2 regions of the Streptomyces sp. 840.1 genome follow, and region 2 is predicted to be linked to the other one. Evidence: riboswitches for the same ligand, from Rfam matches in the RefSeq annotation. Region 2 holds a riboswitch; the other holds the start of a gene.

Region 1 (14,147 bases), on a different contig from region 2:
CCTCGTCGCGGTACAGCTCCCCGGGGCGCTCGCTGATCACCACGGTGCGCTCGTAGGGCCACCACCAGCCCGCGTTCCTGGCCACCGCCGCCAGTCCGTCGAGCCGGTCGCCCCGGCCGTCGAACGCGGCGAGCCAGGCCGCGTCGTGCTGGCCGAGGACCGCGTCCAGGAGGAGCAGCCGCACATCCGGCTCGTCCTCGGGCCGCTCGGCCGCCTCGGCGACGACGGCGGCCCGTATCCGGTCGGCGAGCGCCGCCGTGGTCTCCCACAGCTGGGCACCGGTGGCGGACCAGAGCGCGGACCAGCCGGCCGGGCCCAGCTCGTCGTACATCCGGCGCCGTTCGTCCGCCCAGGGCCGGGTCCTCACCTCCTCGCGGACCGAACGGCCCGCGCCGGTCAGCTTCTTCAGGATGCCGACGGCCTCCCTGGGCGAATCGGCCCAGACGAACTCCGCCGGCTCTGCCAGCCCGGCGTTGCGGTAGGCGAGCCGCACCCCGTCCTCGGCCGCCGGCCGGTCCGCCGCACCGGTCGCCGCCGCCACGGCCCGCCATGAGTCCACGTACTGCATCTTCTTCCCCGTCCCCTGTTGCCTGTGCCGTGCCCCGTTATGGGCGTTCTCGGATCGCGCGTCGCCGCCGGCCCCTGCGGGCCCGGCAGGCGAAGGCCGCTCAGTCCGCGACGATGCGGACCGCCCCCGGTGCGTACTCCCGCTGGCGCACCACGCGGAACCAGCCCTTCGGCAGCGGGATGACCGCGTGTTCCTCGTGCACCACCCGCCCGCCGTCGGGGAGGTGGAGCAGCATCGGGCCGAACACCCCGGCCTCCCGGATCAGCCGTCCCGGTCCGGGCACCGCGTGCGCGTGTCCGGTGACCTCGCCGAGCGCGAGCACCAGCCGGCCCCGCCCGTCGCGCAGTTCGCCAGGTGCGTCCAGGAGGTTCGACGGCACCTCGGACTCCTCCAGCGCCATGATCAGCACATCGCCCTGCCGGTACACAGACGTCTCCCCTCCGGACCGGCACCCGCTGTGCCGGCCACGAGGAAAACGCTACGGCGGGGGTCTGACAACCGGCCCCGGAGCACCGGGCGGTGGGGCCGGTGCTCCCGTTGTCAGTGGCTGTTGATAGACCTTGCGGACATCAACCCGTCACCGTCATCAGGAGCCCAGGGCCATGTCCGATGTGGACCACCTGCACGAGCTGCTCGGCCTTCCGGCCGTCGACTTCCAGCACGACGCGAGCGACGGGATGCGGCCTCCCGCCGGTGCGGTGGCCTGGCGCGTCTTCGTCGAGCCCTACGAGGACGACCGCACCTGGGAGCAGGAGTTCGACTCGTTCCTGGCAGCCGTCGATCCGGCCGGGGTGCGCGCGCTGATCATCGGGCAGTGGGGGGAGTCGTACGAGGAGGACTCGTCGTACCCGATCGGTCTCGTGGTGGCCGCCGCCGACCGGCTGACGTCGCTCGAGGCGGTGTTCGTCGCAGATCTGACGATGGAGGAGTCGGAGATCTCCTGGATCCAGCAGAGCGATGTCACCGCGCTGCTGGCCGCCTACCCCGCACTGGTGGAGCTCGGGGTGCGCGGCGGTACCGATCTCGTCTTCCCGCCCACCCGGCACGAGCACCTTCGCTCGCTCACCGTCGAGACCGGCGGACTGCCGGTCGAGGTGGTCCGCGGGGTGCTGGACAGCGAGTTGCCCGCGCTGGAGAAGCTCGACCTCTGGCTGGGTGTCTCCGCCTACGGCGGCGACGCCGATGTGGCGGACCTCGCGCCACTGCTGTCCGGCACCCGGTTCCCGGCCCTGCACCATCTCGGCCTGCGCAACAGCGAGGTGGAGAACGAGATAGCGGCGGCCATGGCCTCGGCGCCGCTCGTGGCCCGGCTGCGCACCCTCGACCTGTCGTGCGGCACGCTCGGGGACGAGGGCGCGGCCGCGCTCCTCGAGGGCCAGCCGCTGACCCATCTCGACGTGCTCGACCTGCACCACCACTTCCTCAGCGAGCAGGTGGAGCGCCGGATCGCCGACGCCCTGGAACCGCACGGAGTGCGGGTCGACCTGTCGGACCGCTGCGAGCCGTGGGACGACGGCGGGCCCGAGGGCCGTTACACCACGGTGTCGGAGTGATGGGACGTTGAACAGCATCGAACACCCCGAGATGTTCCACGGCCTGCCCGTGCTGACCCTGCCGGCCGGGGACGTCGCGGGCGCGCCCGCTCTGCCCCCGGCCGGGTCGGTGGCCTGGCGGCTGGACTGCGGACAGGACGGGGTGCCGTTCCCGGAGCTCTGGCAGCACTTCCTCGACACGGTCGACCCGGCAGGGGTCCGGGCCCTGCTGATCGGCCCCTGGTGGGAGGACGACTACTCGGTTCTCGCCCCGGTCGTCGAGCGGCTCGTCGCCGGGGCCGGCCGGTTCACTGATCTGCGCGCGCTGTTCCTCGCCGATGTGGCCGGTGAGGAGTGCGAGGTGTCGTGGCTCGCCATGTGCGACATCACTCCGGTCCTCGATGCGTTTCCGCTCCTGGAGGAGCTGACCGTGCGCGGCGGCGGGGACAGCGTCCCCGAGGAGGCGAACCTGGAGCTGCGCCCGGTGCGGCACGAGGCGCTGAAGTCGCTGAGGTTCGAGTCCGGCGGTCTGCCGGGACATGTCGTTAGGGCGGTCGGGTCCTGCGAGCTGCCCGCGCTGGAAAGGCTGGAGCTCTGGCTCGGCGTCGGCTGGTACGGCGGTGACGCCACGGTCGAGGATCTGCGGCCGCTCCTGGCCGGTGGTGGCCTTCCGCGCCTTCGCCATCTCGGTCTGCAGAACAGCGAGATCCAGGACGAGATCGCCTCGGCGGTGTCCGGCGCCCCGGTGGTCGCCCGGCTGGAGTCGCTCGCCCTCTCCATGGGCACCCTCAGCGACGCGGGAGCCACGGCCCTGCTCAACGGTCAGCCGCTCACCCACCTCACCTCGCTGGACCTGTCCCACCACTACCTCACCGGTCCGGTGGCGGACCGCCTCCGGGAGTCGTTCGCCAGGTCGGGCACCCGGCTCGATCTCGACGGGGCGGACTACTGGGATCCCGAGGGCGACGAGCCCCGCTATGTCGCGGTCAGTGGATAGCGACCCGCCGCGCTTCGCGGTCGTGGGCAATCCCGGCAACCGCCGCGTCGGCCTCTTCCAGGAGGCCGTGCGAGCCGCCGGGCTGCCCCCGGCCCGCCCCGTGTCCTGGCTCGACGTGCTGGACGGGGCGGCGGTCTTCCGGCCCGGGGAGACCGTGCGCATCGACTCCCCCGGTGAGGACGCCGAGGTCGAACGGCTGCTGCGGGACGTCGAGGACCCGACCAGGGTGGAGGGTTCGTCCCGCTGGTACGCCCGGTTCACCACCGCCGTACGGGAGGTGGCTCGGGCCGCGGCCGAGGCCGGTGCGGTCCTGCTGGACGACCCCGGTGACCTCGCGGTGCTGTTCGACAAGCGGCTGTGCCACGGCGTGCTGGACGCGGCGGGCGTGCCGGTGCCCGCCTCGCCCACGTCGGGGCCCGCCGCGCCGCCCGTGCGCGGCTGGGCGGATGTGCGGGGCCTGATGGCCGACCACCGGATGCCGAGGGTGTTCGTGAAGCCCGCGCACGGGTCCTCCGCCTCGGGGGTGCTCGCCGTGGAGACGGCCGGCCCCGGCCGGGTGCGGGCGACCACCTCGGTCGAACGGGACGGGGCCGGCCGGCTCCACAACTCGCTCCGCGTGCGCCGGCTCACGACGGAGGGCGAGGTCGCGGCGATCGTCGACGCGCTCGCGCCGGACGGTCTGCACGTCGAACGCTGGCTGCCGAAGGCCTCGCAGCGCGGCCGGGCCGCGGATCTGCGGGTCGTGGTGGTGGACGGCCGCGCCACCCATGCCGTCGTCCGCACCAGCCCCTCCCCCATGACCAATCTGCACCTCGGGGGTGTTCGCGGCGATCTGGACGAGGCGCGGGCCGCCACCGAGGCGGCGGGCGGCAGCTGGCGCGAGGCCCTGGCGGTGTGCGAGCGGGCGGGCGCCGCCTTCCCGGACACACTGTGCGTGGGCGTCGACCTGCTGCCCGCGACCGGCTGGCGGCGCTTCGCCGTCGGCGAGGTCAACGCCTTCGGTGACCTGCTGCCGCGACTGACAGGTCTGCCGGGCAGCGGCGCCGAGGGCCTGGACACCTACGCCGCGCAGGTCGCCGCCGTACTGGACAGAGCACAGAACAGAGCAGGGAACCACCGTGTCGACGCAGCATCCTGAACCCCCGTCCGGCGTCCTGGACGCCCCGAACCCGGATATGAGCGAGGTCGTCGGCCGCGACGACCTGCTGCTCGTCACCCTGGACACCCTGCGGTACGACGTGGCGGTGGAGCTCGCCGCCGCCGGCCGTATCCCGAACCTGGCCCGGCACCTGCCGGCCGGGGGCTGGGAGCGGCGGCACGCCCCGGGGAGCTTCACGTACGCCTCGCACCAGGCGATCTTCGCGGGGTTCCTGCCCACACCGGCCGCTCCGGGGCCCCATCCTCGGCTGTTCGCCGCCCGGTTCGCGGGCAGCGAGACCACCGCGGAGCGCACTTTCGTCTTCGACGCCCCCGATCTGGTCTCGGGCCTGGCCTCGGCCGGGTACCGCACGGTGTGCATCGGAGGTGTCGGGTTCTTCAACCGGCAGGGCGCCCTGGGCTCGGTGCTGCCCGGGATGTTCCAGGAGGCGCACTGGGAGCCCGAGTTCGGTGTGGCGTCCGAGACGTCCTTCGAGGCGCAGGTGGCCCGTGCCGAGCGTGTCGTCGAGCTGCTCCCGGCCGAGCAGCGGCTGTTCCTGTTCGTCAACGTCTCCGCGTTGCACCAGCCGAACTGGTTCCACCGGCCGGGGGCCACCCGGGACGCAGGCGACAGCCGCGCGACCCACGCCGCCGCGCTGGAGTACGTCGACGCCCATATCGGCCGGCTCTTCGCCGCCGCGAGCAGCCGCCGCCGCGCCTTCGCCATCGTCTGCTCCGACCACGGCACGGCGTACGGCGACGACGGCTACACCGGTCACCGGCTCGGGCACGAGTCCGTCTGGACCGTTCCTTACGCCCATTTCTTCCTGGAAGCGGGGGCCACAGCCCGATGAACAGCCCGTACTCCCCCCGCCCCTACCAGAGTTACGTCTACGCCTACCCGCACAAGACGGCGTACGGCAGGCTGTCCGAGCACCCCGGCGGGCGGCCCGCGCTGAGCGAGCTGTGGGCCGGGGAACGCAAGGACGCGCTCTCGCTCTACCTCCACATACCGTTCTGCGAGGTCCGCTGCGGCTTCTGCAACCTCTTCACCCGGGTCGGCGCCCCCGACGAGCTCACCACCCGCTACCTGGACGCGCTGGACCGGCAGGCGACGGCCGTGCGGGACGCGCTGGACGACGCCGAACCGGTGCGTTTCGCCGCGGCGGCCTTCGGCGGCGGTACCCCGACCTTCCTGACGGCGGGTGAGCTGGAGCGCCTGTGCGACATAGCGGAGAAGCGGATGGGCGCCGATCTCCGCTCGGTGCCCCTGTCGGTCGAGACGTCACCGTCGACCGCGACCGCCGACCGGCTGGCCGTGCTGGCCGAGCGGGGGGCCACCAGGATCAGCATCGGTGTGCAGAGCTTCGTCGAGGACGAGGCACGTGCGGCGGTCCGTCCGCAGCGCCGGGCGGACGTCGAAACCGCCCTGGGGCTGATCCGGGACGCCCGCATCCCGGTCCTCAACATCGACCTGATCTACGGCATCGACGGCCAGGACGAGGCGAGCTGGCAGACCTCCCTGGACGCGGCGCTCCAGTGGCGTCCGGAGGAGCTGTACCTCTACCCGCTGTACGTGCGTCCGCTGACCGGTCTCGGCCGGACCGGCGCCTCGGCGGCGGAAGCGGAGTCCGCCTGGGACGAGCAGCGGCTGCGGCTGTACCGGGCCGGGCGCGATCATCTCCTGGCGCACGGCTACGAGCAGGTGTCGATGCGGATGTTCCGGCGGGCCGGTGCCCCGGCTGCCGAGGGCCCCGACGACTACGCCTGCCAGACCGACGGGATGATCGGGCTGGGCTGCGGCGCCCGCTCGTACACCTCGCGGCTGCACTACTCCTTCGACTACGCGGTCCGGATGCGGGAGGTGCGGTCCATCATCGACGGCTACACGGCGACCGAGGACTTCACCCGCGCGGAGGTGGGCCGGTACACCGACGGCGACGAGGCGCGCCGCCGTCATCTGCTGCAGTCGGTCCTCCAGGCCGGGGGGCTGCGGCTGTCGGAGTACCGCGAGCGGTTCGGCAGCGGCCCCGAGGAGGACTTCCCCGCTGAGCTGGCCCTGTTCGAGGAGCGGGGCTGGCTCGATCCGGACGCTCCGGCCGCCGGGCTGCTGCGCCTGTCCCCCGAGGGGCTGGCGCACTCCGACGCGCTGGGCCCCGACCTCTTCTCCCCTGCCGTGCGGGCCGCGATGGCCTCGTACGAGCTGAAGTGAGCCCCGGATGGACCTGACGATTCTCTACCGGGGCCCGCTCGCGTCGTGCGACTACGACTGCCCGTACTGCCCGTTCGCCAAGCGGCGCGACAGCCGGGAGCAGCTGCGGGCCGACCGGGCCGCGCTGGAGCGGTTCACGGCGTGGGCGGCGGCGCAGCGGGGTGACCGGATCTCGGTGCTGTTCACACCGTGGGGCGAAGGGCTGGTGCGCTCCTGGTACCGCCGGGCGATGGTCGAGCTGGCCGGGCTGCCGCACATCCGCCGGGTGGCGATCCAGACGAACCTGAGCGGGCGCACGCAGTGGCTCGCCGAGGCGGGAGCCGCGGGCCGGGACAAGCTCGCGCTCTGGTGCACGTACCACCCGGGGCAGACCCCGTACGAGCGTTTCCTGGACAGGTGCGGGGAGTTGAGGTCCCTGGGGATCCGGCACAGCGTCGGCGTGGTCGGTCTGGAGGATCATCTCGACGAGGCCCGGCGGCTGCGGACGGCGCTTCCCGAGGAGGTGTATCTCTGGGTCAACGCAGCGGAGGGGCACACCTACACGGACGAGGAGGCCGGCCGGTGGACGGAGATCGACCCGCTGTTCCCGTACAGCCGCCATCCGCACCGTTCTGCCGGGCTGCCCTGCCGCACCGGTGAGTCCGTGATCTCGGTGGACGGGGACGGCACGGTGCGCCGCTGCCACTTCGTCCGGGCCGAGCTCGGCAATCTGTATGACGGCAGCTACCGGGACGCGCTGGGCCCTCGGGCGTGCCCGCTGGCGGTGTGCGACTGCCATATCGGCTACGTCCATCTGGAGACGCTGCCGCTGTACGACGTCTTCGCGGGCGGGGTGCTGGAGCGCGTGCCGGCACGGCCGCTGCTCGGCCTCGGGCGGGCGCGGGCGTAGCTCCCGGGGCGCGGATCGCCCGCCCCTGGCTGGCGTGGGCGCCGCTGCCGGTCCCGGGCAGCGGCCTGTAACCTGCACCCGTTCGATGATCGGACGATCACAGGTACGGGGATGCGGGCACGGGGCGGGCGTCCAGGGGGATCACGGGGGTTTCGATGAGTGACGGATACCCGATACGAAGCCGCAGGCCGGGCCTCCCGGCCGGCGGGTACATCATCGCCGGGGTCCTTCTCCTCGTGGTGGGGTTCGTCGGTGCCTGGCTCCAGCGCGACGCTCCCGCAAGGAAAGCGGAGCCGCGTACGGAGTTCACCGCGGACAATCCGCCTGCCGGGCTGCCCGCGGCGTTCACCACCGGCCAGCGCCTCCACTGGTCCCGCTGCACCTCGCCGCCCACCGCGCGCACGGGCTACGACTGCGCCACCATGAAGGCCCCCCTGGACTACCGCAAGCCGGACGGCAGGGCGATCGACGTCGCCCTGATCCGCCGCAGGGCCACGGGCCCCAACGCCCGGCGCATCGGCTCGCTCGTCCTCAACTTCGGCGGCCCCGGCGAGCCCGGCGTGAGCGGGCTGCCCGAATTCCTCAGCCAGTACCAGCCGTTGCTGGACCGCTACGACCTGGTCTCCTTCGACCCGCGCGGCACCGGCGCGACCACCCCCGTCCGCTGCGGTAAGACCGCGGACGACACCGGCTACGACGGTGCCAATGCCTGCGCCAAGCACTCGGGGGCGCTCCTCCCGTACATCGGCACCTCGCACACCGCGCGCGACCTCGACCTGATGCGGTACCTGCTCGGCGACAAGCGGCTGCACTACTTCGGCGTCTCGTACGGAACGGCGCTCGGTGCGGTCTACGCCCACCTGTACCCCTCGCACGTCGGACGGCTCGTCCTCGAAGCGTCCGTCGATCCGACCGAGGACCACACCGAGAAGCAGCTGTCACAGGTCAAGGCGGTCCAGGCGGCGTTCGACCGGTTCGCCGTGCACTGCGCGGCCCGTATCCGCCACTGCCCGACCGGCGACGGGCCCGAGGAGGCCGCGCGGCTCATGGCGCACCTGGCCGACCGCCTGGAGAAGAAGCCCGCCCCGGCCGGCTCCGGAAACAAGATCGACGCCGCCGGGCTCGCGTACGCCGTCAGCGACCACCTCGACCGCGGCAGGGACGGCTGGTCGCCGCTCGCCAAAGCCCTCACCGCGCTGGTCGACCACAACGACGGCCGTCTGCTGAGCAAGGGCGCGGACGACATCGGCTCCGCCGACCGCACCGCGACCCCGCCCGGCAACACCCGCGCCGCCAGGCACGCGATCACCTGCGCGGACTCCAGCCTGCGCCCCGGCGTCGAGCGCCTCGGCAAGGACGAGGCCCGCGTGAAAGCGGCCTCGCCCGTCTTCGGCGCGGCCTGGTCCACCGGCGTCTACCTCTGCTACGGCTGGCCGTTCGACGGCGAGCGCGCCACGCTCCAGGTGGACGCCCAGGGCGCGGCCCCGGTCCTGGTGGTAGGCGGCACCGGCGACCCGACCACCCCCTACCCCGGCGCCCGCCACATGGCCGGCGCCCTGGGCGACGGTGTGGGCGTCCTCCTGACGGCCGAGGAAGAGGGCCACGGGACATACCCGAACAACCGCTGCGTCACGGAGAAGGTCGACCACTACCTCCGCACGGGCCGCACCCCGGCCCCGGGGACGGTATGCCGGGGCAGCATGTCCTGAGCGCCGTCGACGAGCCCTGTTGCCGGAGATGAACGGCTCCGCGGGGACGGCCGCCCCGGAGTCCTGGCGGCCCGGTCCCTCAGAGCGGCAGCAGGTCCGGCCGCTTCGCCGCCACGTGGTCGCCCGAGGACTCGCCGCGCAGCCGCCGCCCGATCCACGGCACCAGGTACTCGCGGGCCCAGTGGATGTCGTCGCGCCGGACTTCGAGGGTTCCCCGGTGCACCTGCGGCGGCCACTCCTGGTCCGGGTCGGCCGGCACGTCGAGACCGAGGACCTGGGCGGCGCGCAGCGCGACGCGGGTGTGCCCCTCGGACGACAGGTGCAGCCGGTCCCCGTCCCAGGCGCGCCGGTCCTGCACGGAGCGCAGCGACCACAGGTCGAGCACCGGGCAGTCGTAGCGGTCCGCGATGGACCGCACATGGGCGGTGTAGGTGGCGATCTTGCCGCGCAGATGGCGCAGCACCGGAATGCCGCGGGTGTCGAAGCCGGTGGTGACCATGACGGTGCCGACCGACCGGGTCAGCTCGGCGACCGCGCGCTCGAAGCGCTCGGCGACGTCGTCGGGGTCGGTGCCCGGCCGGATGATGTCGTTGCCGCCCGCGCAGAAGCTCACCAGGTCGGGGGCGAGTTCCTTGGCGCGCGGTACCTGCTCCTCGACTATCTGGTCGAGGAGGCGTCCTCGTACGGCGAGATTGGCGTACCGGAAGTTTCCGTGCGCGGCACCCATGGTGTCCTGCGCCGTTTCGGGGTCCGGGAGCTGGTCGGCGAGGATGACCGCCAACCGGTCGGCCCAGCCGACGAATGTCCCGTCCGGGCCCAGGTCGCCGACTCCCTCGGTGAAGCTGTCGCCAATCGCCGCGTACGACTCGATGGCGCCCTGTCGGTTGATGACGCCCTGTCGGATGTTTCTCGAATCGTCTGCCACAAGGGCATATCCTGCACCGTCGATTGTGACCTACGCGACCGTAATACGGGGTTGACGGGTGGTGAGATAGACCACCCAGTCAGTTTTCGGTAAAGGGGGAATAAGTGCGGCCGTCCTCCGAACGCCGGCCGCACATAAGCGGAGGGACGGTGCGCCGCCGCGCACCGTCCCTCCGGTGTATTGCCAGGGTCCGGGTCGCCGGACCGGTACTGCCTGGATCAGACGTTGATCCCGTGCGACGCCAGGTAGGCGATCGGGTCGATGTCCGAGCCGTACGCCGGACCCGTGCGGACCTCGAAGTGGAGGTGCGGGCCGGTGGCGTTGCCGGTGGCGCCGGAGAGGCCGACCTGCTGGCCCGCGGTCACGGTCTGGCCCGCCGAGACGGAGAGCGAGGACATGTGGCCGTACTGCGAGTAGTGGCCGTCGGCGTGCTTGATGACGACCTCGTTGCCGTACGCGCCGCCCCAGCCCGCGGTGACGACGGTGCCGGAGGTGATCGCCTTCACGCTGGTGCCGGTGGAGACGGGGAAGTCGATGCCGGTGTGGCTGCCGCTGGACCAGTTGGCACCGGAGGCGCGGTAGGCGGTGGTGTGGTTGCCGGGGACCGGGTGGACGTAGCCGGAGGACGAGCCCTGGTCGGCGGAGGCGGTGTTGGACGCCTGGGTGTCGGTGGAGGCCGCGGGGGCCTTCGACTCGGTCTGGGCCGGAGCCTTCGACGGGGCCTTCGACGGGGTGGTGTCACCCGTGGAGGTGTGCGAGCCGGTGGCCGGGGCGTGACCCCAGGCCTTGCCGCCGAGGGTCAGCTTCATGCCCGGGAAGATCAGGCTCGGGTCGTCGCCGACGACCTTGCGGTTGTCCTGGTACAGCTTCTCCCAGCCGCCCTTGAGCTTGTGCTCGGCAGCGATCTTCGACAGGTAGTCGCCGGAGACCACGGAGTAGGTCTTGGTGCCGGACTGCTTGTCCGCGACCGGCTTGGCCGGGGTGGCGTGCGCGGCGGCCGACTGCGCGGTGGCGGGAGCGGCGTGCTCCGCGGCGCTGGCACCGGTGGCGCCGAGCAGCGGAAGCGCGATGACGGCTCCGCCGGCGCTCGCGACGACGACGCCGCGGGCGATGGTGGCGGACTTGGGACGGCGGTGCTTACCCGGAATGGGCATGAAGAATTTCCTCTCCGGCGCCTACGAGGTGAGCTGTCGGGTTCGGGCTGGAGATGCCCGGTCGCGCCTGGCGCGACTTCACCCCGAGCCGGCCGGATCTCTCCGGTCGGCGGCTTACCTGGTTCCCCCGCTCCTGCCACACGGTGAGTGGGTGCGAATTCCGGACGGCGGCAGGATTAGGCGTTCCATCCGGATTGACATGGAACGTAAGCGAGCCGGGACGGCGGAAACAAGCCACGGGTTCCGCTCCGGATTCCGCTCGGGAAAATCGGCACGGAATTACGGTGACACTCCGTGGATTATGGATCTTGGCATTCCGCGCGGCGTACGGATTACCCGACGGGCCCACCGCCACACACCGTCACGGATATGATCCCGCTCACGAGCGGGTGACCATCTCCCGCATAAGCAGGGCATGTTCGACTAAAAGCCTCAATACGGACATGTCATGCCCGTCGTCCACTCCGGCGCTCCACGAAGAGGCGGCGCGCGGCGGCAGGATCAGGGCTGTCGCCGGGATGATCGTCCGAATATCCGATGTCGTATCGTCACGGGAGTGGACCCGTCGGCGACACGCGTCGGCGCCAGAGCCTCCAGGAGTGACCGTGACGCAGCAGCTGCCGCAGACCCCGTCGACGGAACCCGAGCTGGCGGGGGTCCGTAACTTCCGCGACGTGGGCGGACTGCCCACCACGGACGGCCGCCGGGTCCGCTACGGACGGCTCTTCCGCAGCGGTCACCTGGCGGACGCCACCCCCGAGGACGCGGCGTTCCTCGGCGGCCTCGGGCTGCACACGGTCTTCGACTTCCGCAACGCTGCCGACCTCAAGCTGGACGGGGCGGACGTGGAGCTGCCCGGCGTGCGCAATGTGAACATCCCGCTCACCGACCCGGCGGACGGCAGCGAGTTCTGGCGGATGGTGCGCGACGGCGAGATGGACGAGCTGCGCGGGATCCTCGGCAACGGCCAGGGCACGGCGCGGATGGTCTCCTCGTACCGCTCGATCATCCTGGACCGCACCGCCGAGCACAGCCGGGTGCTGCACGCCCTGGCCGAGGACAGCGTCCCGGCCCTGATGCACTGTGCGGCGGGCAAGGACAGGGCGGGGCTCTCCATCGCGGTCTCACTGCTCGCGGTGGGTGTCGGCCGCGACGCCGTCGAGGCGGACTACCTCAAGTCCAACGACGCCCACCGCCGCTACCGGGTCCGCCGCAGCGACACCTCGGCCGCCGGGATGTCGCCCGAGGTGATGGAGCTCCTCAGCCCCCTCTTCGGCGCCCACAGCGAATACCTCGCCGCGGCCTTCGCCACGATCGACGAGACGTGGGGCGGCACCGAGCGCTACCTCTCCGAGGGACTGAGGATCACCCCCGCGACGCGGGAGCGGCTGCGCGAGCGGCTCCTCGACGAGGCGTGAGCGTCCGCCGGGCCTGGGGCCGCGGGGTCCGCGGCTACTGGTTGTGCATCCCCACCGCGAACAGCAGGTAGAGGAAGCCCGCGATGACGTGCCCGGCCACCAGGTAGGCGAACAGCCTGATGACGAGCCCGCGCGGCATCTTGCGTTCCTGGGTGTCGGCGTCCTTGCGCGCGGCCGGGGTGAGCGGGTCGTAGTTCTCGGAATCGGACATGACAGTCCTCTCTGGCAACCGGCCGGGCCGGTGGCGGGGGCGGCTTCTCAGCGACGGTGGATTCCGCTGCCGAGGCACAGCTCGGCGGCGGGGCTCTGCAGCAGGGTGTGGACGAAGAGCAGCTCGGCGCCCTCGCGCTCCGGTGCCGCGATCCGGTGCGGGGTGAGCGAGTCGAAGTGCGCGCTGTCCCCGGGGCCGAGGTCGTGCACCGTTTCGCCCAGGGTCACCCGGAGGTTCCCGGCCAGGACGTACAGCCATTCCTCACCGGGGTGGACCCGCACCAGGTCGCCCTGCGCGCCGTACGGGACCCGGACGCGCAGCGCCTGCATCGCCCGGCCCGGACCACCCGCCTGCTGATACATCCAGCCGTCGGCCTCGGCCCCCTCGAACTTCCGGGCGCGGACGATCGCGTCACGTTCCGGGGGGATCTCGCCGAGCAGCTCGGAGACCGTCGTACCGTAGATCCTGGCGAGTCCGAGCAGCATCGGCAGCGAGGGCTGGCGCCGGCCCGTTTCGAGCCGGGACAGATGGGCGGGCGAGAGCCCGGCGCGCTGGGCGGCGGTCTCCAGGGTGAGCCCTCGGCCGCGGCGCAGATCGCGCAGGCGCGGTGCGACACCGGGCAGCTCGTCGGCCACCCCTCCTTCTGGAGGATTCATGTGTCCATTGGGCCAGGATCTTTCCTGGGAGGCAAATTTATTGCCTCCCAGGCAAAACCCCGCTGATCAGCGGTTGGCGACGGCCTGCTTCACCAGGGTCCGGCCGAAGTCCCACATCAGCCCGCCGTCGTGCGCGTCGTCCATCACCGCTGTGAACGCGGTCACAAACCGGTCCACGTCCGCCTCGTCGATGACGAGCGGCGGAATCAGCTTGATCACTTCGAGGTGGTCGCCGGAGACCTGGGTGAGGATGCGGTGCTTCTGGAGCAGCGGTACGACGACCATCTGCGCGAACAGGCCCTTGCGGGCCGCCTGCAGCATGGTCCAGCGACTGCGCAGCTTCAGCGAGGACGGCCGGCCGAACTCGATGCCGATCATCAGTCCGCGTCCCCGCACCTCGTGCAGCAGCTCGTAGCGGCCGACCAGCGCGGCCAGCCTCTCGCGCAGCAGATCACCGGTGCGGCGGGCGTTCGCCACGGTCTCCTCGTCCTCCATCACGGCCAGGACCGCCAGCCCGGCGGCCATCGCCTGGGCGTTGGAGCCGAAGCTGGCCGAGTGGACCAGCACCCGGTCCATCGAGGAGTAGACCCGCTTGAAGATCCAGTCCTTGCCGAGCGTCGCCCCGACCGGCACATAGCCGCCGGAGAGCGCCTTGGCCACGCAGACCAGATCGGGTTCGACGCCCTCCTCGTGCTGGTAGGCGTAGAAGTCACCGGTGCGGCCCAGCCCGGTCTGCACC
Region 2 (14,147 bases):
CTACGCGCCCAACAACGCGGTGCTCTCGGTCGTCGGTGACATCGACCCCGAGCAGACCCTCGCCTGGATCGAGAAGTACTTCGGCACCATTCCGTCGCACGACGGCAAGCAGCCGCCGCGGGACGGCACGCTGCCCGAGGTGATCGGCGGTGAGCTGCGCGAGGAGGTCCGCGAGGAGGTCCCGGCGCGTGCGCTGATGGCCGCCTACCGGCTCCCGCACGACGGCACCCGCGAGTGCGACGCGGCGGATCTCGCGCTGACCGTGCTGGGCGGCGGCGAGTCGTCCCGGCTGCACAACCGGCTGGTCCGCCGCGACCGGACGGCCGTCGCGGCCGGATTCGGGCTGCTGCGGCTGGCCGGCGCGCCCTCGCTCGGCTGGCTGGACGTCAAGACGTCCGGCGGCGTCGAGGTGGCGCGGATCGAGACCGCGGTCGACGAGGAGCTCGCCCGGTTCGCCGAGGAGGGCCCCTCGCCCGAGGAGATGGAGCGCGCCCAGGCACAGTTGGAGCGCGAGTGGCTGGACCGGCTCGGTACGGTCGCGGGCCGCGCCGACGAACTGTGCCGGTTCGCCGTGCTGTTCGGTGACCCGCAGCTCGCCCTGACCGCCGTGCACCGGGTGCTCGACGTCACCGCCGAGGAGGTCCGGGCGGCCGCCAGGGCCCAGCTGCGGCCCGACAACCGGGCGGTGCTGGTCTACGAGCCCGTCGAGTCTGCGGAGCCCGCAGAAGAGGCGGGGACGGACGCCGCCACCGACACCGACGCGCACGAAGGGGCGGACAAGTGAGCGACACTGCCGCGACTGGAGTTTCGATGGAGTACCACCCCCAGCCCGCCCCCGGGACGGCCAGGCCCTGGGCCTTCCCCGCCCCCGAGCGCGGCGCCCTGCCCAACGGGCTCACGGTGCTGCGCTGCCACCGCCCCGGCCAGCAGGTCGTCGCCGTCGAGGTCTTCCTGGAGGCCCCGCTCGACGCCGAGCCCGAGGGCCTGGACGGGGTTGCCACGATCATGTCGCGCGCCCTGTCCGAGGGCACCGACAAGCACAGCGCCGAGGAGTTCGCCGCCGAGCTGGAGCGGTGCGGAGCCACTCTGGACGCCCACGCCGACCACCCCGGCGTCCGGGTCTCCCTGGAGGTTCCCGCCTCCCGGCTCGCCAAGGCGCTCGGCCTGGTCGCCGAGGCCCTGCGGGCACCGGCCTTCGCGGACAGCGAGATCGAGCGGCTGGTGAACAACCGGCTCGACGAGATCCCGCACGAGCAGGCGAACCCCGCCCGGCGCGCGGCCAAGCAGCTCTCCAAGGAGCTCTTCCCGGCCACGGCCCGCATGTCGCGCCCGCGTCAGGGCACCGAGAAGACCGTCGAGCGGATCGACTCCGCGGCCGTGCGCGCCTTCTACGACGCCCACGTCCGCCCGTCCACCGCGACCGCGGTGGTCGTCGGTGACCTCACCGGCATCGACCTGGACGCCCTGCTCGCCGACACCCTGGGCGATTGGTCGGGCAACACCGCCGCGTCCCGGCCGGTCCCGCCGATCACCGCCGACGACACCGGCCGGGTGGTGATCGTGGACCGCCCCGGAGCGGTGCAGACCCAGCTGCTGATCGGGCGGATCGGCGCCGACCGGCACGACAGCGTCTGGCCGGCCCAGGTGCTCGGCACCTACTGCCTGGGCGGCACGCTGACCTCCCGGCTCGACCGGGTGCTGCGCGAGGAGAAGGGCTACACCTACGGCGTACGCGCCTTCGCCCAGGTGCTGCGCTCCTCGGCCCGGGACTCCGCCTCGGGGTCGACCGGCGCCGCGATGCTCGCCATCAGCGGCTCGGTGGACACGGAGTCCACCGGACCGGCGCTGGACGACCTGTGGAAGGTGCTGCGGACCCTGGCCGCCGAAGGCCTGACGGACGCCGAGCGCGAGACGGCCGTGCAGAACCTCGTGGGCGTGGCACCGCTGAAGTTCGAGACGGCCGCGTCCGTCGCGGCCACCCTCGCCGACCAGGTCGAGCAGCACCTCGCCGACGACTACCAGGCGCAGCTGTACGCGCGCCTCGCCGAGACCGGCACGGTCGAGGCGACGGCAGCCGTGGTCAACGCCTTCCCGGAGGACCGCCTCGTCACGGTCCTGGTCGGGGACGCCGCGCAGATCGAGGAGCCGGTCAGGGCTCTCGGCATCGGAGAGGTCTCGGTCGTCACCGGCTGAGCCGCCACCGCCCCCGACTGCGGGGCGGGAGCGGGGCCCTGGCGGGTCGTCTGCCGCCAGGGCCTTCCTTTTTGCCCGCTTTGGTGGAGAGGTTGCCTGTCTGCCCTGTGGGATGCGCTACAAAACCGCCTGTCCGTTTGGTGCGCGGAAGTGCCCCCGCTTAGCGTCGGCCCGGCTGTCCGTCACTCGTATGCCGCATCCGCGACGTACCGGGCAGTCATCGCCGAGTCCCCGTCAGGCGCGAGCCCGGGGAGCCGGGGACCCACACAGTCCCTGGGGTGAATCGGATGACCGTGCCTCCATGGGGCCGGGGATCCGTAGGAGACCTTCCTGCTCCGAACCCGTCAGCTAACCCGGTAGGCGAGAAGGAAGGAAAGGACCAGCCACTTCATGGCGTTCACCCGTGCCACGGGGAAGCACCGTGCCCCGAGCCGTATGACGTGCCGGGGCGCGAAGGCCGTCGGCATCGCGACCCTCGCCACCGCCGGTGTCATCGGCTCCCTGGCCTCCCCGGCCCTCGCCGCGGACACCGAGGCCCCTGCCGCAGGCGACACCGGCCTCTCCCAGATCATCGCCATCGAGGGCGGCCTGGCCGCCCGGATCGAGGCCCAGGCCGACGCGCAGCGGCACCAGGCCGCCGAGGCGAAGGCGGAAGCCGAGGCGAAGGCGAAGGCCAGGAAGAAGGCCGAAGCGAAGAAGAAGGCCGAGGCCGCCGCCAGGGCCGAGGAGGCCCGCGAGAGCCGGGCGCGCGCCGCCCGCTCCGCCGAGCGCGCCCGGCTGGGCACCTTCCGGCTGCCCGTCGCGGGCTCCTACGTGAGCACCGGCTACGAGTCCAGCGGATCCCTGTGGTCCTCCGGCAGCCACTCCGGCATCGACTTCCACGCCGCCTCCGGCACCCCCGTCGTCGCCGTCGGCGGCGGTACGGTCGTCGAGGCGGGCTGGGGCGGCGCGTACGGAAACAACATCGTGCTCCGGATGTCGGACGGCACGTACACCCAGTACGGCCACCTCTCCTCGATCGACGTCTCCGTCGGCCAGAGCGTCGACGTGGGACACCGGATCGGGCTCTCCGGCGCCACCGGCAACGCCACCGGGCCGCACCTCCACTTCGAGGCCCGCACCACCCCCTCGTACGGCTCCGACATGGACCCGGTCGCGTATCTGCGCGCCCACGGCGTCAGCGTCTGACCGGTACACCGCACCCCACCGAAGGCCCCGGCAGCGCGCCGGGGCCTTCGGCCGTACCCGGCCGCCGGACCGCCGCCGGCACCCGTTCCCGAACGTCTCCGGGGCCGGCAGATATTCATGAATTTCGGCCCGGCATCGGAAATGCGTCCGCATTGCAATAGAGTCACAGGGCAGGCGTCGATCGGCCGCGTTTCGCGGGGATTAAGGCGGAGGTTCGGACATGCGCATTCCGGCGCATTCGGTATGCACGGCAATCCGTGACGACATCGTCTCCGGTGTCTTCGAACGCGGCAGCCGGCTCACCGAGGAAGTGCTCGCACGCCGTTACGGGGTCTCTCGCGTCCCGGTGCGCGAAGCGCTGCGCACCCTGGAGTCCGAAGGCTTCGTGGTCACCCGCAGGCACGCCGGGGCCTGCGTCGCCGAGCCCGACGAGCAGGAGGCGGCGGACCTCCTGGAGGTCCGCATGCTCCTGGAGCCGCTCGGTGCGGCACGGGCCGCCCAGCGCCGCACCGACGCCCACCTCAAGGTCCTGCGCGGGCTGGTCAGATTGGGCCAGGAGCGGGCCCGCCGGGGCGAGGGCGAGGACCTGCGCTCACTGGGCGGCTGGTTCCACGAGACCCTCGCCCAGGCCTCCGGCAGCCCCGGCCTGATCGCGCTGCTCACCCAGCTCCGGCACAAGATCGCCTGGATGTACGCGGTCGAGCAGCCGGCCCGCCCCGCAGAGGCCTGGGCCGAGTACGGGGCCATCGTGGACGCCGTGGCGCGCGGCGACGCCGAACGGGCGAGGGCGCTCGCCGCCCAGCACGCCGAGCGGGCCACCGCCGCGCACCGGCTGCGCCGCCCCGGCCGGCCGGGCGCCGCCGCCGTACCCCCGGCCGCCCGGGTGAGGACTTCGCAACATGCCGTAAACACCCCCGGCGGCCGTCATTAACAATTACGCCGTATACAAGGAGCAGTTATTCGGCGGGGCATTCTTTCTGCTGCCCGTTTCGTCGAATATTCGCCGCCCTGCATTGTTCTCGGCGGTCTGCCCGATGGAAAGCTTTCCCGTGAAAACGAAAGAGCCGCGGCACCCGGTCGGGGGTGCCGCGGCTCTTTCGCGGGAAATCCTGGCGGTCGTGACCGCTGGGTCAGACGGTCTCCGGGAGCTCGTCGAGCCCCTCGGCGACCAGCTTGGACAGACGGTCCAGAGCGGCCTCGGCGTCGTCGGCGTCGGACGCGAGGATGATCTCCTCGCCGCCCTGGGCGCCGAGCCCGAGCACCGCGAGCATGGACGCGGCGTTCACCGGGTTGCCGTCGGCCTTGGCGATGGTCACGGGGACGCCGGAGGCCGTGGCGGCACGGACGAAGATGGATGCGGGGCGGGCGTGCAGGCCCTCGGCCCAACCGACGTTGACGCGGCGCTCAGCCATGGTTCTGCCCTTCACGAATCAATGGTTGTCTAGACCAGTCTCTCATGCAGTGCGCGATGCTACGGCCGACCCGCAGACCCTCCGCGGCCCGGTCCCGCCGGCGGCCGGCCACCCCCAGACTGCCCCGGCCCCGCCCCCCACGCGACCGCTGACGGAGCCGTAGGCTTTGCCCATGGAGCCCTCTGTGGAGCAGAGCCCGCATCACGCCTACCCCGGTCACTGGGAGGCCGACGTGGTGCTCCGCGACGGCGGCACCGCCCGGATCAGGCCGATCACCACGGACGACGCCGAACGGCTGGTCAGCTTCTACGAGCAGGTCTCCCCGGAGTCGAAGTACTACCGCTTCTTCGCGCCCTACCCCCGGCTCTCCGCCAAGGACGTCCACCGCTTCACCCATCACGACTACGTCGACCGGGTGGGACTCGCCGTCACGGTGGGCGGCGAGTTCATCGCCACCGTCCGCTACGACCGGATCGACGCCACGGGCCGGCCCGCCTCCGCCCCGGCCGACGAGGCCGAGGTCGCCTTCCTCGTCCAGGACGCGCACCAGGGCCGGGGCGTCGCCTCCACGCTGCTCGAACACATCGCGGCCGTCGCCCGCGAGCGCGGCATCAGGCGCTTCGCCGCCGAAGTGCTGCCCGCCAACAACAAGATGATCAAGGTGTTCCGGGACGCCGGGTACACCCAGCAGCGCAGCTTCGAGGACGGCTCCGTCCACCTCACCCTGGACCTCGAACCCACCGCCGAGTCGCTCGCCGTCCAGCGCGCCCGTGAACAGCGGGCCGAGGCGCGGTCCGTGCAGCGGCTGCTCGCCCCCGGCTCCGTCGCCGTCATCGGCGCCGGGCGCAACCCCGGCGGGGTCGGCCGCACGGTCCTGCGCAACCTCCTGGGCGCGGGCTACACCGGCCGCACCTACGCGGTGAACAGCGCCTACGCAGCCGATCAGGCCACCATCGACGGGGTACCCGCCCACCGCTCCCTCGGCGGGATCGGCGAACCGGTCGACCTCGCCGTCGTCGCCGTACCCGCCGAGCGGGTGCCCGAGGCCGTCGCGGACTGCGGGGAACACGGCGTCCAGGGGCTCGTCGTCCTGTCCGCCGGATACGCCGAGTGGGGCGCCGAGGGCCGCGAACGCCAGCGCGAACTGGTGCGCCAGGCCCGCTCGTACGGCATGCGCATCATCGGCCCGAACGCCTTCGGGGTCATCAACAACTCCGAGGCGGTCCGGCTGAACGCCTCGCTCGCCCCGGAACGGCCCGCGTCCGGGCGCATCGGCCTGTTCACCCAGTCCGGCGCGATCGGCATCGCGCTGCTCTCCGGGCTCTACCGGCGCGGAGCGGGACTCTCCACCTTCATCTCGGCCGGGAACCGCGCCGACATCTCCGGCAACGACTTCCTCCAGTACTGGTACGAGGACCCGGACACCGATGTCGCCCTGCTGTACCTCGAATCGCTCGGCAACCCCCGCAAGTTCACCCGCCTCGCCCGGCGTACCGCCGCCGTGAAGCCGGTGGTCGTGGTGAAGGGCGCCCGGCACAGCGGCTCCACCCCGCCGGGCCACGCCGTACCCATCAGCCGGATCCCGGACGCCACCGTCTCCGCGCTGATGCGGCAGGCGGGCGTGATCCGCGTCGACACGGTGACCGAGATGGTCGACGCGGGCCTGCTCCTCGCGGACCAGCCGCTCCCGGCGGGCGGCCGCGTCGCGATCCTCGGCAACTCCGAGTCCCTCGGGCTGCTCACGTACGACGCCTGCCTGGCCGAGGGGCTCCGCCCGCGTCCGCCGCGCGACCTCACCACCGCCGCCACCCCGCAGGACTTCCGGGACGCGCTGGCCGAGGCGCTGGCCGACGAGGGCTGCGACGCGGTGATCGTGACGGCGATCCCCTGGGTGGGCGAGGACGGCGAGGCCGAGCAGGGCGACGGCGAGGTGCTGGCCACCGCCCTGCACACGGCGGCCGCCGCGGGACCGGCCAAGCCGGTGGCCGTCGTCCACGTGGAGATCGGCGGCCTCGCGGAGGCCCTTGCCGCGGCCACCAGCACGGTGGCCCAGCAGCGCCCCGGCCAGGCGCCGCCCCCGGCCACGACACCGCTCACCACAGCGCCCCCGGCGGACCCCGCGCCGCCCGGCGGACCGGACACCGAGCCTGCGGCGACCGCCCCCGGGGGAGCCCGCGCCACCGGCCGGATCCCCGCGTACCCGGCCGCCGAACGCGCCGTCCGCGCGCTCTCGGAAGCCGTCAAGTACGCCCAGTGGCGACGCCAGGCGGCGGTCCCCGGCAAGGTGCCCGAGTTCCTCGACGACACCATCGACGAGCCGGGCGCCGCAGCCCATATCGAGGCCCTGCTCGGCGAGGACCCCGATCCGCGCGGCAGGCCGCTGTCGCCCGACGAGGCCCGCGAGCTGCTGGCCCGCTACGGCATCACCGTCCGGCCGACGCTGCCCGCCCCCGACGCCGAGGCGGCCGTCGCCGCCGCAGCGCGACTCGGCTACCCGGTCGCGCTGAAGACCACCGCACCCCACCTGCGCCACCGCGCCGACCTCGGCGGTGTCCGGCTGGACCTCGCCAACGAGGCGGCACTGCGCCGCGCCTACGGCGAGCTGACCGAACTGCTGGGCAAGCCAGCCGAGCTCCGGCCCGTGGTGCAGGCCATGGCGCCGCGCGGGGTCGACACCGTCGTACGGGCAACGATCGACCCGGCCGCGGGCGCCGTCCTCTCCTTCGGCCTGGCGGGCGCGCCCTCCGAGCTGCTGGGCGACACCGCCCACCGGCTGGTCCCGGCCACCGACCGGGACGCCGCCGAGCTGATCCGCTCGATCCGGGCCGCCCCGGTCCTCTTCGGCTGGCGCGGCTCGGCGCCCGTGGACACCGCGGCCCTGGAAGAACTCCTGCTCAGGGTCTCGCTGCTGGTCGACGACCACCCCGAGGTGGTCGCCGTCGCCCTGGAGCCCGTCGTGGTCGCCACCCAGGGGCTGACGGTCCTCGGGGCGAGCGTCCGGCTCTCGCCGCCCCCGGCCCGTACCGACCTCGGCCCCCGCCGGCTCTCCAACTACTGACCAGCCCCGGTCCGCGCCGCCCCCGGACGCCGTCCGGCGCGGGGCGGGCGGGACGTCCCCGGCAGCCACCAGCCCCCCGTAGGATGGTCCGTATGGCTAAGACCGGTACGACGACCCAGGGGCTGCGCGCGGCGATCGAGCGCAGTGGCTACTACCCGGCCCTCGTGGCCGAGGCGGTGGAGGCCGCCGTCGGCGGGGAGCCGGTCGCTTCGTACCTGGTGCACCAGGAGACCACCTTCGACTCCAACGAGGTGCGCCGGCACGTCACCGTCCTGGTGCTCACGGACAACCGTTTCGTCGTCAGCCACACCGACGAGCAGAACGCCGACACCAGCTCCCCGACGCCCTACGCCACCACCTCGACCGAGTCGGTCAAGCTCGACCGGATCTCCTCGGTCGTGGTGAGCCGCGTCGTGGCCAACCCGGAGAAGTACGTCCCCGGCACGCTGCCCCGCGAGGTCGTCCTGACCATCGGCTGGGGCGCGGTCTCCCGGATCGACCTGGAGCCCGCCGCCTGCGGTGACCCCAACTGCGAGGCGGACCACGGCTACACCGGCAGCTCCACCGCCGACGACCTGAGCCTGCGGGTCAGCGAGGCCGGCGACGGCCCCGACACCGTGCGCCAGACCCTCGCCTTCGCGCAGGCGCTCTCGGAGGCCACGGCCGCGACCGCCTCGGCCGACCGCTGATGGCCCAGCCGGCCTGGCAGGACCCGGAGCCGCTGGGCGTCGACACCGCCCCCGTGCCCGAGTACGGCAGCGGCTCGCTGGCCGATCTGCTGCCCACGCTCGTCGCGGGACAGGGTGTGCCGGGGTTCACGCAGGCGATCGCGGAGCTCACGCCCGCCGACCGCAACTGCGTCTTCCTGATCGACGGCCTCGGCTGGGAGCAGATCAGGGCCCATCCCGACGAGGCGCCCTTCCTGTACTCGCTGCTGCCCACCTCGCGCGGCGGCACCGGCCGCCCGATAACAGCCGGTTTCCCGGCCACCACGGCGACCTCGCTGGCCTCGGTCGGTACCGGGCTGCCCCCGGGCGAGCACGGCCTGCCCGGGTACACCGTGCGCAATCCGGCGACCGGCGCGCTGATGAACCAGCTGCGCTGGCGGCCCTGGGCGGAGCCCAAGGTCTGGCAGCCGCATCCCACCGTCTTCACGCTGGCCGACGCGGCCGGAGTGCGTACCGCGCAGGTGTCCGCGCCCTCCTTCGAGCAGACCCCGCTCACCAAGGTCGCGCTCAGCGGCGGCTCGTTCCTCGGCCGGCTGACCGGCGAGGACCGGATGGACGTCGCGGCCCAGCGGCTGGCCGCCGGTGACCGCTCGCTCGTCTACACCTACTACAGCGAGGTCGACGGCATGGGGCACCGCTTCGGCGTCGACTCCGACGCCTGGCGCGGCCAGCTGATGCACGTCGACGGACTGGCCAGGCGGCTGGCGGAACAGCTCCCGCCGCGCTCGGCCCTGTACATCACCGCCGACCACGGCATGATCGACATCCCGTTCGACGAGCAGTCCCGGATCGACTTCGACGAGGACTGGGAGCTGCGCGCCGGTGTCGCGCTGCTCGGCGGCGAGGGCCGCGCCCGCCATGTGTACGCCGTCCCGGGTGCCGAGGCCGATGTGCTGACGGTCTGGCGCGAGGTGCTCGGCGAGCAGTTCTGGGTGGCGAGCCGGGACGAGGCGGTGGCGGCGGGCTGGTTCGGTCCCCGCGTCGACGACCGGGTCGTCGGCCGGATCGGTGACGTGGTCGCCGCGGCCCACGACGACGTGGTGATCATCGCTTCCGACAACGAGCCCCACGAGTCCGCGATGGTGGGCATGCACGGTTCGATGACCCCCGTCGAGCAGCTCGTCCCGCTCCTCGAAGTACGCTCCTGAACTCGGTCCTCCGACCCTCCACGCCCGTCCCGAAAGGTGCTCGACCCCTCATGCCCGAGCTGGTCTTCTTCTCCGGAACCATGGACTGCGGGAAGAGCACACTCGCACTCCAGATCGGGCACAACCGGTCGGCACGGGGCCTCCAGGGCGTGATCTTCACCCGGGACGACCGGGCGGGGGAGGGGAAACTGTCCTCCCGGCTGGGCCTGGTGACGGACGCGGTCGAGGCGGACGAAGGGATGGACCTGTACGCGTACGTGGTGGCCCGGCTGTCCAAGGGCGCCAGGGTCGACTACGCGATCGTGGACGAGGCGCAGTTCCTGGCCCCGGACCAGATCGACCAGCTGGCCCGCGTCGTGGACGACCTGGAGATGGACGTCTTCGCGTTCGGGATCACCACGGACTTCCGTACGAAGCTGTTCCCCGGTTCGCAGCGGCTGATCGAGCTGGCGGACCGGGTCGAGCAGCTTCAGGTCGAGGCCCTGTGCTGGTGCGGGGCCCGTGCGACGCACAACGCCCGGACGATAGAGGGCGAGATGGTCGTCGAGGGCGCCCAGGTCGTGGTCGGTGACGTGAACCGCGCGGCGGGCGAGGTCGGTTACGAGGTCCTGTGCCGCCGCCACCACTCGCGCCGGGTGACCGCCGCGTCCGCGAGGGCCGGGGCGCTGTCGCCCGACGTCCTGCCGGTGTCGCCCTCCTGACTCCGGGTGCGGCTGCTCCGTGCGGTGACCTGCGGCGGCGCCGATGGCTGATTTTCGGCCGGTTTCGCCGTGCTCGGCGCGCGGAGTGATCCGTGGCATAACGGTTCCGGAAATCGCTGGCCGAAAACCGCCGTGCGACCCCTCTCGTAGTGCCGAACTCCTGTTCTAGAGTCGCGGGTTGTACGGGGGGTGGCCGGGCCGGTGCCGGGACGGGGGATGTGTGTCGGGGAGAGCTCTGCCCACCCTCATCACACACTGGGAGGGACCTTGCACGTGCGATTCGTGGCTCGTACCGCTCTGGTCGTCGCACTGCTGTCGGCGACCGTCACCGCGACCCCCTCGGCGTCGGCCGCCGAGCACCTGACACCCCGGCCACCCGCCGGGGCGCCGTCCGCCGCCGTCACCGAGACCCAGCCGGTGGCCGCCTGGCGGCTCGACGACCGCAACGGCTCGGCGTACGCGGCGCAATGGGCGGGGATCTTCCGGGGCCTGCCCGGCCCCGGCGTCCGCTTCGGGGACGAGGGCCCCGACGGCAGGACGCCGGGCACCGCGCACTTCGACGGGGGCTACTTCAGCTACGTGAACACGGACGCCGGGGCCGTGGATACCCGACAGGCCTTCACCGCCGGCGTATGGGTGCGCCCCGATGACACCGGGCGGGACATGACGGCCATCAACCAGGCCGGTATTTCGACCGTGCCCAACTTCTCCCTCGGCACGACCACCGACGACGCGGGGAAGCCCGCCTTCGCCTTCACGCTGCCGTCGGCCGACGGTGGCCGCACCGTCGTCACCGGCGGTACCCCGCAGGCGGGCGAGTGGGCTTACCTCGCCGGGGTCTACGACCCCGCGAACGGCACCGCGCGGCTCTACGTCGACGGCGCTCAGGCGGCCGCCGGGGACGCGGCGGTGCCCGAGGACACCGTCCTGTGGAACTTCGTGATGGGGCGCGACGGCAACGACCGCTCGAAGCAGTGGGAGGGCTATCTCGCGGACGTCAGGCTGTGGGACTCCGTCATCGATCCGGCCGAGCTCGCCGAGCTCGGCCGCCGCAAGCCGCGGCTCAGGGCCTACTGGCCGCTGGAGGGCGCCGAGGACTGGGGCGACGGGCAGCCGGTTTTCCCCGAAGTGAACCACCGCGCGCACTTCCTGGCCGGCGGCGACGCCCATGTCATCACTGATGACGCGCTGGCGGGAGGCGGCAGCGTCTCGCTGGACGGCGACGGTGACTTCCTCGAAAGCGACATCCCGCCGTTCGACACGTCCAGGAGCTGGGCCGTCTCCGCGAAGGTCCGGCTGCACGGAACTCCCGACCGGGACATGGCCGTGCTCTCGCAGATCGGCTGGCAGGCGGACGCCTTCACCCTCCGCTACCGGGCGGCGGACCGGACCTGGCAGGCCGTCCTCGCCCACGCCGACGAGCCGGACGCCACCACGACGCGGATCGGCGCGCCCGCCCGGGGCGGCATCCAGACGCTGCTGCTGCAGTACGACGAGAGGGCCGGCAACGTCCAGCTCTGGATCGACGGCACCCTCGCCGGCAGTGCGCCGTACGCGGCGGCCGACGCCTGGGAGGCCGCGAGGTACCTCCAGGCAGGCCGGGACTCGGCGGCCGACGGGGTCGGCGCCCACTACCTCGACGGCGACATCGACGAGGTGCACACCTGGGCCGGAGTGCTCTCGCAGGGGGAGATCAACGCGCTCTGACCGAGGCGTGGGGCAGCGCCTGCCCCGCGAGCAGGCCCAGCCCGCCACGCGTGCGCGCCTCGAAGGACTCGATGCGCCGGGCCTGTTCGTCGCTGAGCACGTCGCACACCCAGTCCCAGTGCAGCGCCACCCGGTCACCGGGGCGGACGCCGTCGATCAGCGTCCGCCCGCCGGCCGCGAGGCGCACCGTCTCCTCCCGCCAGTCACCGGCGGCGGTCCCGCTCCCGTCCCAGACCAGCGGGCGGGACCGGACGGTCGCCACCTCGCCGCCGCCCGTGAGCACCACGCCCGTCCGGATGCGGCACCGGTCCAGGACGGACAGCGCCGTCGGGTTCCCGTCCGGCCCGAGCATCCGCGCCCACGGGTACACCTCGAACACCTGGAAGCTGTGGTGGGCCAGCGCCCGCCCCGCCGCCTCCCGCCAGGTGCCGCCCAGCTGGCCGCGGAACCGGTCGGACAGCCGCTCGACCAGGGCGGCCGGATCGGCGAGGTCCAGCAGCTCGTTGCCGATCCAGTAGGCCTCGACCACCCGCACATCGAGCGGGTCCGGGATCCCGGCCGCCTCCGCGAGGAACTGGAGATAGCACCAGGCCCCCTCGAACTGCCGGGCCCGCCGCTCGATGCCCGCGGTCTCCTCCCGGCGCAGGAGCGCGGCGGCGTCGGCGGGCCCGCAGTAGCCGAGCTCGTTGGGCGGGTAGGCGTATCGCGCGAACAGCAGCGCGCCCTCAGCACTCACTCGGCCGGTCCTCGGTAGTCGTCCGCCACGGTCTCAGCAGATCCTCGGCAGTTGCTCACCGATCGGCAGCCCGATCACCCGGCTCCCGCCCAGGCCCGTCCGCGCCACCACCATCCCCGCGTGGTCCGGCACGCAACTGCCGATCGAGCACGCGGACCGCCCCAGCGGATGAGCCCGCATCGCCGCCAGTACCCGGTCCGCGTCCTCGGCGGGAACGAGGGCGATCAGTTTGCCCTCGTTGGCCACCTGGAGCGGGTCGAGCCCGAGCAGACTGCACGCGTCCCGGACCTCGGACGGCACCGGCAGCAGCCGTTCCACCAGCTCGATGCCCACCTCCGAGGCGCGGGCGATCTCGTTCAGCGAGGCGGAGACGCCCCCGCGCGTGGGGTCCCGCAGCACATGGACGTCGGCCCCCGTGGCGAGCATGGCGGCGACCAGCCCGTGCAGCGCGGCCGTGTCGCTCTCGACCGCCGTACCGAACTCCAGGCCCTCGCGGCAGCTCATCACCGCCACTCCGTGCACCCCGATGTCGCCGCTGACGAGCACGGCGTCGCCGGGGCGGGCCCGGCGCGCGTTGATGTCGACGCCGGCCGGCACGACACCGATGCCCGAGGTGTTGAGGTAGACACCGTCACCGCTGGCGCGTTCCACGACCTTGGTGTCCCCGGTGACCAGGCGCACGCCGGCGTCCTCGGCGGCCCGGCCCACGGCCTGCGCGATCCGGCCGAGGACGCTCAGTTCGGTGCCCTCCGCCAGGATGAAGGCGGTCGACAGGAACAGCGGCGTCGCACCGGACATCGCCAGGTCGTTCACCGTCCCGTTCACCGCCAGGTCACCGATCGACCCGCCGGGGAAGAACATCGGCTTCACCACGAACGAGTCCGTCGAGAACGCGAGCCGGGTGCCGGCGCCGACCGACAGAACGGCCGAGTCTCCGAGGTCGGTGGCGGCCGCGGCCCCGTACGCGGGCAGGAACAGGTGCTCGATCAGCTCGCCGGACATCGCGCCGCCGCCGCCGTGGCCCATCACGACCGTCGGGACGTCCCGCAGCGGTACCGGGCACGACCACCCCTCGAAGTCCAGCCCGGCCTGTCCCGGCAGCGCGCCGGGAACGCCGCTCGCCACGTCCGTCAGGTCCTGCATCGCGTCAGTCACTTCGCATCGACCAGTTCCAGGCGGCGGTGGGTGTAGTACGCGGCGCAGGCGCCCTCGGACGACACCATGGTCGCGCCGAGCGGGTTGCGCGGCGTGCACTCCTTGCCGAACGCCTCGCACA

The links. Region 2 has a riboswitch for cyclic di-AMP ahead of EDD93_RS23115 (M23 family metallopeptidase). Riboswitches for the same ligand answer to the same signal wherever they lie in the genome.
Positions count from the first base shown of each region.
Region 1: another riboswitch for cyclic di-AMP. It lies ahead of EDD93_RS35740 (LysM peptidoglycan-binding domain-containing M23 family metallopeptidase); the one in region 2 lies ahead of EDD93_RS23115 (M23 family metallopeptidase).

Region 1 is NZ_RJUU01000003.1:718,197-732,343, forward strand. Features, by position in the region: gene EDD93_RS35690 (DUF6745 domain-containing protein) at 1-568, opposite strand, end outside; gene EDD93_RS35695 (hypothetical protein) at 669-995, opposite strand; gene EDD93_RS35700 (STM4015 family protein) at 1,171-2,121, shown strand; gene EDD93_RS35705 (STM4015 family protein) at 2,129-3,097, shown strand; gene EDD93_RS35710 (STM4014 family protein) at 3,078-4,235, shown strand; gene EDD93_RS35715 (STM4013/SEN3800 family hydrolase) at 4,273-5,088, shown strand; gene EDD93_RS35720 (STM4012 family radical SAM protein) at 5,085-6,446, shown strand; gene EDD93_RS35725 (STM4011 family radical SAM protein) at 6,454-7,335, shown strand; gene EDD93_RS35730 (alpha/beta hydrolase) at 7,491-9,044, shown strand; gene EDD93_RS35735 (SGNH/GDSL hydrolase family protein) at 9,124-9,969, opposite strand; gene EDD93_RS35740 (LysM peptidoglycan-binding domain-containing M23 family metallopeptidase) at 10,188-11,123, opposite strand; cyclic di-AMP (ydaO/yuaA leader) riboswitch at 11,127-11,316, opposite strand; gene EDD93_RS35745 (tyrosine-protein phosphatase) at 11,729-12,541, shown strand; gene EDD93_RS39820 (DUF6126 family protein) at 12,576-12,752, opposite strand; gene EDD93_RS35750 (helix-turn-helix domain-containing protein) at 12,800-13,408, opposite strand; gene EDD93_RS35755 (aspartate aminotransferase family protein) at 13,475-14,147, opposite strand, start outside.
Region 2 is NZ_RJUU01000001.1:5,068,862-5,083,008, forward strand. Features, by position in the region: gene EDD93_RS23105 (pitrilysin family protein) at 1-784, shown strand, start outside; gene EDD93_RS23110 (pitrilysin family protein) at 811-2,193, shown strand; cyclic di-AMP (ydaO/yuaA leader) riboswitch at 2,405-2,571, shown strand; gene EDD93_RS23115 (M23 family metallopeptidase) at 2,584-3,381, shown strand; gene EDD93_RS23120 (GntR family transcriptional regulator) at 3,602-4,312, shown strand; gene EDD93_RS23125 (HPr family phosphocarrier protein) at 4,512-4,793, opposite strand; gene EDD93_RS23130 (bifunctional GNAT family N-acetyltransferase/acetate--CoA ligase family protein) at 4,966-7,851, shown strand; gene EDD93_RS23135 (DUF5998 family protein) at 7,944-8,540, shown strand; gene EDD93_RS23140 (alkaline phosphatase family protein) at 8,540-9,727, shown strand; gene EDD93_RS23145 (thymidine kinase) at 9,778-10,428, shown strand; gene EDD93_RS23150 (LamG domain-containing protein) at 10,702-12,135, shown strand; gene EDD93_RS23155 (DUF6390 family protein) at 12,122-12,871, opposite strand; gene hypE (hydrogenase expression/formation protein HypE) at 12,905-14,014, opposite strand; gene hypD (hydrogenase formation protein HypD) at 14,023-14,147, opposite strand, start outside.